Regions from separate parts of the Cytobacillus kochii genome, predicted to be linked through region 2. Evidence: predicted binding sites of a transcription regulator. Region 2 holds the regulator's gene; the other holds the start of a gene.
The links. Region 2 encodes Rex, which represses fermentation and respiration genes when NADH is low (regulators of the CRP and FNR family bind a similar motif). Its sites were predicted from a motif close to TTGTGAAATATTTCACAA; they were not measured.
Positions count from the first base shown of each region.

Region 1: LG276_RS14620 (formate/nitrite transporter family protein) is a predicted target of Rex. The motif match lies at 1,946-1,963, and genes of this name have one in related genera.

Region 1 is NZ_CP085254.1:2,857,325-2,862,109, reverse strand. Features, by position in the region: gene fdhF (formate dehydrogenase subunit alpha) at 1-155, opposite strand, end outside; gene LG276_RS14630 (DUF2294 domain-containing protein) at 602-952, shown strand; gene fdhD (formate dehydrogenase accessory sulfurtransferase FdhD) at 967-1,758, shown strand; gene LG276_RS14620 (formate/nitrite transporter family protein) at 2,013-2,813, shown strand; gene LG276_RS14615 (hypothetical protein) at 2,875-2,997, shown strand; gene LG276_RS14610 (type III polyketide synthase) at 3,222-4,307, shown strand; gene LG276_RS14605 (isoprenylcysteine carboxyl methyltransferase family protein) at 4,313-4,785, shown strand, end outside.
Region 2 is NZ_CP085254.1:505,411-510,195, reverse strand. Features, by position in the region: gene groES (co-chaperone GroES) at 40-324, opposite strand; gene LG276_RS02850 (CPBP family intramembrane glutamic endopeptidase) at 592-1,320, shown strand; gene LG276_RS02845 (DUF4305 domain-containing protein) at 1,327-1,530, shown strand; gene LG276_RS02840 (redox-sensing transcriptional repressor Rex) at 1,560-2,198, opposite strand; gene moaC (cyclic pyranopterin monophosphate synthase MoaC) at 2,222-2,704, opposite strand; gene LG276_RS02830 (ABC-F family ATP-binding cassette domain-containing protein) at 2,848-4,773, shown strand.

The sequences.
Region 1 (4,785 bases), 2.2 Mb from region 2:
ATACATGTGTCACATGTTTGTATTGGGTCTACCTCTGGTAAATAACAAATCTGTGGATGTTCAATTTGATTTTGATTAATGATTTGGAGAATGGTTTGCCCCTCATGCCCCTCATAATCCACACCATTAATTGTAATGTTTACATTGGAAGTCAATTTTGTTTCCCCCTTACACTTGATCAAACAATGGTTTAAAGAGAATAAAGTGAGTGTTTCTGCTTAAACCAATAAAAAAACCACCATGTACTATACCGCTTACAAAAAGCGAGCATAATCCATGGTGGAATAGTTAAATAACAACGCTTGCTATTATACCAATCCATACCATTTTTAGTATGTAGAAAGTACCATTGATAGAGAGACAACATGAAAATATTACCCCTCCAACAATTCCACTAGTTATTATAGCGCTAAAAATTAAATTTAACAATAATGAATTTAATCTTATAACGATTACAGTTCAATAGGGTAATTTTGGTATTTTGAAACATTGAAGCAATCATCGTGCAATTTTTTTCCTATTCGCAGCCCCTTTCATTTTTTTTTTGCTTGTACTATGATTATACAATTGAGACAGAATCTTATATAAAGGGGTAAAGAAGATGTCAAAAATGGTGCATGAGTTTAATGATATCATTCGTAAATTAAGAAAAGACTTATTTGGTAAGGGACCGGAGAAAATCCACACAGTGTTTGTAGAGAATATGGCCGTTTCGACTTTATACGGTAATCTCACACCGACAGAACAATTTATTTCTCGTACAGAAGATGGCAAAGAAATGGTGCATTCAGCAAGAACAAAAATGATTCAAGATGTATATGCTGAAGGTACGCCAGAAGGAATGGAAGAACTGGTCGGCGCGACGCTGTTACATTTGTTTTCTGATATTAAAGTGGAAGAGAATATGGCGATATCTGTATTTGTATTCGATAAAAATATCATAGATTCATAGAAAGAGGCGAAAAGATGAAGCAAGTGGAAACGAGTCGTAAAATCATACGAGTGACTGGAAATAAAGTTGAAAAAATAGAAGATACCATTGTTACCGAATATGCTGTAACGGTTAAGCTGAATGGAGAAGAGCTAGTCACAATGGTATGTACACCAGAATATATTGAGGACATGGTTATAGGTTATCTTGCATCAGAAGGTATCATAAGATCTTACAAGCATATTAAAGATATATGGGTACAAGAAAAGGAAGGGTTCGTTCATGTTACAACTGATCGTACAAATCCTTATATACAAAACTTCCAAAATAAAAGATATATTACTTCTTGTTGTGGTATGAGTAGACAAGGCTTTGTTTTTGTTAACGATGCATTAACAGCTAAAAAAATGGAAGATTTTAACATTCAATTAACTGTCAATGAATGTAATCAGTTAATGGAACAATTACAAGCTTCTGCGACTACATTTAAACAAACAGGTGGTGTACATAGCGCTGCGCTTTGTGACAAAAATGGGATATTATTAAGCAGAATGGATATTGGTAGGCATAATGCGCTTGATAAGATATATGGTTATAGTTTACGAGAGGGTATCAGCATGAAAGGGAAGATCATTGTTTTCACAGGAAGAATCTCTTCGGAAATACTTTTAAAAGTAGCAAAGATTGGTTGTGAAATGATTCTTTCAAAATCTGCACCAACAGAGTTTGCTTTGCGCTCAGCAGAGGAATTAGGAATTACGACTGTTGGATTTATTCGTAATGGCAACATGAATATATATACTTATCCTGAACGAATCCTCTTATAAAAAAATACTTCGCTACACGAAAAAAATAAAAAATAGTCTAGTAAAAGTTTTTGTTTTTTGGTAGCATATAGTTTGCAATGGGTAAATGGAAGTAAGGCAAGTACTGTTTTATCTCTTTTTACAACAAACAATATAAATATGATGACTGATACTTCTGTAGGTGATTGCAGAAGGGTTAGGCAGCATTCTTTGAAATCCTTTACAAAAGTAGGGGGTGTCTGAGTGCTGCCTTTTTTATTTAGGGGGTAGTTAGAATGGGATTTAGTAAACCGCAAGAAATTATGGAACAGACGATTGCAACAGGTGTTGCAAAAACGAAAACACCACTTTTGTCGCTGTTGGTTTTAGGCTTTTTAGGTGGGGCATTTATTGCACTAGGATTTTTATTAGACATTCGTGTTATTGGGAATTTACCGGCAGAGTGGGGAAGTTTCGGATCGTTTTTAGGTGCAGCAGTTTTCCCTTTAGGCCTTGTATTAGTAGTATTGGCTGGGGCTGAATTGATTACAGGTAACATGATGTCAGTTGCGAGTGCTTTGTTCTCAAAGAGAATTAGTCTTGGGCAATTATTAAATAATTGGTTTTGGGTGTTATTATCCAATTTTGTAGGGGCACTGTTTGTTGCTTATTTCTTTGGACATGTCGTTGGATTAACAGAGACAGGTCCATATCTAGATAAAACAGTAGCGATTGCTGGTGCAAAAATTGATGATACATTCTTACAAACATTTGTTTCAGCGATTGGTTGTAACTGGCTCGTATGCCTAGCTGTTTGGTTAGCTTATGGTGCTCATGATTTTGCAGGTAAAATTTTGGCTATTTGGTTCCCGGTTATGGCATTTGTTGCGATTGGATTCCAGCACGTTGTTGCCAACATGTTCGTTATTCCAGCTGCGATTTTTGCAGGTTCGTTTACTTGGATAGATTTCATTGGTAATATCATACCTGCCTTTTTAGGTAATGTAGTTGGAGGGGCTGTTTTTGTTGGTCTAGCTTACTTTGTCTCCTATAAACCAAAAAATGAAACAAATGCTCAGTTGAAAAAAGCTTCATAATAGAAACACAATCATCATAGCTTACATAAAATAATCTATTAGAGATATTGGATGTGAGCAAATGCAGCAATATTATTGTGATTATTGTAAAACGCTATATAAAGAACAAGGGGTTTGCCGTGTTTGTGGTCAAATCATTGATAAAACGATTATCATTGATGTGCATAAGCAAGGCAATAAATAAGCAAATATAATTGGTAAAGTTTGCGTAATGCCAAGAGAGCCACTTTAAGATATGATAAAAGGGCACAGCAACTCCTTCAAAACACATCTTTCTGAGCCGAATGAGATAACTCATTCGGCTTTTTTTAATGCAAAAAATGAACGAGAAAGATTAAAAACCAATCAATGCATAAATATCCTTATTAAGGAAAAAATACCCGTACATAGATAGAAAGGGAGTTCCTTATGCCAGCTATTTTATCCATCTCAGAAGTACCCCCGCCAAATGAAATTGCTCAAAATGAAGTGGTAGCATTTGCACGCCACTTATTTGGGCAATCGTTCAAAGATATCGATCGTTTACTAAAAGTATTTCAAAATGGACAAATTGAAAAACGTCATTTTGCCAAAGAACTAGATTGGTTTAAAGAGGACCATAGCTTTGCTGATAAAAATGATGCCTTCATTGAAACGGGAGTTAAACTTGGGTGTGAGGCGATTGAAAAATGTTTAACAACGAGGGAGTTTCTAAATCAACCTATTAAGTATCAAGAGATAGATGCGATTTTTACGATTACTAGCTCAGGTTTAGCTACACCATCGCTTGAGGCAAGAATAATGAATCTATTACCCTTTTCTGAGCAAACAAAAAGGATCCCAATATGGGGTTTAGGCTGTGCAGGTGGTGCATCGGGTTTATCGAGGGCTTATGAATATTGCTTAGCTTATCCAAAAGCAAAGGTTTTAGTATTAACAATTGAATTATGCAGTTTAACTTTTCAAAGAAATGATCGCTCTAAGAGTAATCTTGTTGGTACTTCTTTATTTGCTGATGGTGTTGCCTGTGCATTAATCGCAGGTGATGAAAGTGGTTATCGAAAATATCAGAAATTGCCTGCCATCCCCCATATATACGGGACACAATCAACGACAAAAAAGGATTCGCTTGATGTAATGGGTTGGGACGTAAAGGATGATGGTTTATATGTCATATTCTCAAGAGATATTCCCACAATTATTGAAGGCTGGCTGAAGCCAAATGTACAGAAATTCTTAAATCAATTCTCATTACAAATAACCGATTTGCAACATTTTATTGCTCATCCAGGTGGAAAAAAAGTGATTGATGCTTATCAAGCGTCTTTACACATTCCTGCTGAGATGACCGCCACTTCATTAGATGTTCTAAGGGAGTTCGGCAATATGTCATCAAGCACAATATTATATGTCTTGCGAAGGTTTTTTCTACTTGGAAAAAAGGATGATATAGGTTTGGCAACTGCCTTAGGGCCAGGTTTTAGCTCGGAATTACTTTTATTAAAATGGAGGTGAATTAAATGTTTTTTTATTTTCTTCTATTTGTTATTACTCAACGGTGTATAGAGTTAATCGTCGCAAGATTCAATGAGGACTGGATGAAAAAAAGAGGTGGCATTGAATTTGGTCAAAGTCATTATCCACTAATCGTTATGGTACATAGTTTGTTTTTTATTGTTCTAACAGTTGAGGTAATTGTGTTCGGCAAAGGATTATCTCCTTATTGGTATTATTTACTGCCATTATTTATACTCACACAAGTAATAAGAATATGGGTGTTATCTTCCTTAGGGAGATTCTGGAATACAAAGATTATTGTTTTACCTCATGCAAAAGTGGTAACTAAAGGACCATATCGTTGGCTAAAGCACCCAAACTATACAGTCGTTGCCATGGAGTTTCTTATTATGCCTCTATTGTTTCAAGCTTACTATACTGCACTTGTTTTCACTCTGTTGAATTTCTTTATTTTAGCCATTCGTATTCCAGTTGA
Region 2 (4,785 bases):
GTTAAAAATCTTTATAATAAGTATATAGCTGTTTTTTTATTAACCGATCACAGCAAGAATGTCGTTTTCACGTAAAATTAAGTATTCTGTACCTTCGTATTTCACTTCTGTTCCTGCATATTTTGAGAAGATAATAAGGTCGCCTTCTGCAACTTCTAATGCTACACGTTCACCATTTTCTAGTACACGTCCAGTACCAACTGCTACGACTTTACCTTCTTGAGGCTTTTCTTTCGCGCTATCTGGTAGTACGATACCGCTTGCAGTTTTTTCTTCCGTTTCAACAAGCTCGATAATAATTCGATCACCTAGTGGCTTCAACAAGTGAAACAACCTCCTCAATTCATTTGAAAATTATTTTATTAGCACTCGTTAGTCTTGAGTGCTAACACAATTATTATATTAATCAAAACTACTCTTTTTTGCAAGTAAGAACCTTGCAATTTTACAAAAAAAAAATGCGAACCTCTCCATTCTATACAACTTCTATTTGTTTTATGCACTTCATAAGGATGTACTATTTGAAACCAATAGTGTTTAACAGGTAAAATAAATATTAGTGTAACTTCTTTATGAATAGGAGACTAGCCATTGAAAAAAGAGTATTGGTTTATCATTATGATTTATATAGCCATGCAATTATCAGCCATCGTTGGCGTTCCTGCCATTCTTTTTCTAGGTAATATGTTAGGATACAGCTTTGATGAGGTTGCAAAAATTGCCCCGCCACTCTGGATTGTCATTAGTTTTACAATTACCCTTCTCTTAACTTTGTGGTTTTTACGGAAAGAAAGCAAAGAGATGCCAATGAGGAAACAAGCACCATTATCGACTTCTATCGGGTGGGCGATTGCAGGTATTCCGCTAGCATTTATTGCTCAAACCGTTGCAGCGAATATTGAATTAATGCTCGGCATTGAGATGGGGTCAGACAATACACAGCAAATTATGTCTTTAATTGAAACATCTGCTCTCGTGATTATCGTTGTTTCCATTATTGGTCCGATTTTAGAAGAGATCATTTTTAGGAAAATCATCTTTGGTTCCTTGCATAAACGATTGAACTTCTTTTTATCAGCACTAATTAGTTCATTAATTTTCTCTCTCGCGCATGGGGAAATTGAGCACTTAATTCTTTATGCAGCGATGGGCTTTACGTTTGCGTTTTTATATGTAAAAACCAATCGTATTCTCGTACCGATCATTGCTCATGTAGCGATGAATACCTTTGTCGTTGTGATTCAATTGAATATGGATAAGCTAGAAAAATATATGACAGACTTAGAAACGGTACAAATGATTTTTAGCAGATTAGGATGATGTTAGATGAGAACACCTTTGTTCACAGGGATTATCTCCCTTCTTTTTGGATTTGTATTTATTTATTTTGCGATTATTAATCTTCAAAACGGTGGAGGTTGGGGATTTCTAACGATCTTCATTTTGATTTTTGCCACTTTTGATATTGGTGGCGGGATTAAATTAATAGCTATGCATTATCGTATGAAAAAGAAAGAGGATAAAAAATAGAGCTGACTCCATGCGGGTCAGCTCCTTTTTTATGATGGATAGTGTTTTAAGAAGTATACTAATGATTGCAATTCGACCGCCAAATCAATATGATGGATGCGAATATGGGAAGGAACCGTTAACCGCGCTGGCGTAAAGTTCAAGATTCCCTTTACATGACTTTTAACGATTCTATCCGTAATTGGTTGTGCGGCATGAGACGGTACAGTCAAAATGACAACTTGAATATGGTGCTCATCAATCAACTTTTCTAGTTCATCTAAATGACGGACAGGTACTTCGCCTACAGACGTGCCAACCCTACTTTCTGAAACATCAAATGCCACTTCAATCTTTGTATTATTATTTTTTAAAAAATTATAATTTAAAAACGCTGTACCTAGATTCCCTACACCAATTAACGCTACCTTTGTCACTTCATCTTGATCGAGTGTCTTACGGAAAAATCCTAATAAGTAATTTACGTTATATCCATAACCTTTTTTCCCTAATGCACCGAAATAGGAGAAATCTCGTCGAATTGTTGCAGAATCTACTTTCACCGCTTCACTTAATTCTGCTGAAGAAACTCGCTGCTTTCCTGATGCGTGTAAATTTTTCAAAAAACGATAATACAAAGGCAATCGTTTAGCCGTTGCTTGAGGGATTTTCGTTGATTCATTGGACATAGGCTCCACTCCATTCCATTTACTTAAGCCCTTCTAAAGTCACCGTTTTTACCACCGGTTTTCTCTACTAAATATGTTGGTCCTATTACCATGCCTTTATCTACTGCTTTGCACATATCATATACCGTTAAAGCGGTAGCTGTAGCAGCTGTCAACGCTTCCATCTCTACTCCGGTATGCCCATTTGTTTTCACTGTACAATCAATATGTAATACATAATGATCCTCTACCTCTTCCCAATTGAAGGATATATCAATTCCGGTTAAGGCGAGTGGATGACACATCGGGATGATATCAGATGTCTTTTTTGCAGCCATAATGCCTGCCACTTGAGCAACAGCAAGCACATCACCCTTTTTCATCGTGCCATCAGTAATCTTCTGATAGATTTCTTGATTTAGCTCAATACTACTATGAGCAATTGCTGTACGGGCAGTTTGTGGTTTTTCACTCACATCCACCATCTTCGCTCTGCCTTCTTCATTAAAATGTGTAAATTCAGCCATTCATAACACCTCACATGAAAATGATACACTATTTTGATTCATCTGTGTAATGTAGTTTTTTATATATTCTATCCAAATAGTGACTTTATTGCCGAACCTCACCTGATTAAGGTACACTATCACTATAACAGAGGTGAAATATAATGATATTATTACAGGTTAATCAGCTTTCGAAAAGTTTTGTGGCTGATCCTATATTAATGAATATAAAGCTTGAAGTACAAACGAGAGACCGCATTGCATTAGTTGGACGTAATGGTGCGGGAAAATCAACTCTTTTAAAAATTATTGCTGGACATATGTCCTATGACTCCGGTGAAATTATTCAATCGAAAGAAACCAAAATCGGTTATCTTGCACAAAATACAGGACTAGAATCTGAGCTATCTATTTGGGACGAAATGCTTACCGTGTTTGATTATTTGCGTAAACAAGAGAAGGAATTGCGCTTACTAGAAACACAGATGGGCGATGCAACACTCATCGAAAACGGTGAAGCTTACGATAAAATTTTAAAAACCTATGATCAAATGCAAGTCAACTTCAAAGAACAAGGTGGCTATCAATACGAAGCAGACATTCGTTCTGTACTACATGGCCTTAATTTTCAATCGTTTAGCTATGATACAAAAATTTCTGCATTAAGCGGGGGGCAAAGGACGCGACTTGCACTTGCGAAATTATTGTTAACCAAACCTGATTTACTGATTTTAGATGAGCCGACAAACCATTTAGATATTGAAACATTGTCCTGGCTAGAGCAGTATCTTAGTGGTTATGATGGTGCTATTTTAATTGTCTCACATGACCGCTATTTCCTAGATAAAGTCGTCAACCAGGTATATGAACTATCACGTAACCATATTAAAAAATACGTTGGTAACTACAGCAAATATCTTGACCAAAAAGCAGCGAATTATGAACGTGATTTGAAAATGTATGAAAAACAACAAGAAGAAATTGCGAAACTAGAAGACTTTGTTCAACGCAACCTTGCCCGTGCTTCTACAACGAAGCGTGCACAAAGCCGGCGTAAGCAGCTTGAGAAGATGGAGCGAATGGATCGCCCCCAAGGCGATGAGAAATCAGCGACATTCGGCTTTCAAATTGAACGTCAATCAGGCAATGATGTGCTAACCGCTGACTCTTTAGCCATTGGCTATCAACAAGAAAAGATCAGTGATCACATTTCATTTCGCATGTCTCGAGGCGATTCCATTGCTTTAGTAGGTCCCAATGGTATTGGAAAGTCGACTTTATTGAAGACCCTTGTAGACAAGCTACCTGCTTTAGGTGGCACGTTTCAATATGGCTCAAATATCCGCATTGGGTATTACGACCAACAGCAAGCTGATTTGAGTTCAAATAAAACCGTATTAAACGAGCTCTGGGATGATTACCCTCTCATGCCTGAAAAAGATGTCCGTACCGTGTTAGGTAACTTCCTCTTCTCTGGAGATGATGTCTTGAAAATTGTCTCTACATTGAGTGGTGGAGAAAAAGCACGATTAGCACTAGCTAAGTTGATGTTGCAAAAAGCAAATGTCCTCATACTAGATGAGCCGACCAACCATTTAGACCTTGATAGTAAAGAAATTCTTGAAAATGCACTAATTGATTTTCCAGGTACGCTCCTCTTTGTCTCTCATGACCGCTATTTTATTAATAGGATTGCAACAAAGGTGATTGAGTTATCAACAAGTGGAGCAACGGAATTTTTAGGGGATTATGATTACTATGTGGATAAAAAAGCGGAAATTGAAGAAATAGAGCTTTTTGAATCAGCAGACCTGCCACAAGAAAGTATCACTAAACCAGAAAAGCAAAGTTATCAACAAGATAAAGAAGCGAAAAAACTAGAAAGACAACGAAAAAGAAGGCTGACAGAAATTGAACAGTTAATCGAAGAGTTAGAAGCGCAAATTGAAACTTACGATGAACAACTCTGTGACCCTGAAATCTTCCAGGACCACGAGAAAGTCCTCGAGATTACAACTAAAAATGAGGCTATAAAAGCACAACTCGAGCAGTTACTTGAAGAATGGAGCGAATTGGGCGACTTAATGTAATTGAGCGTAGCT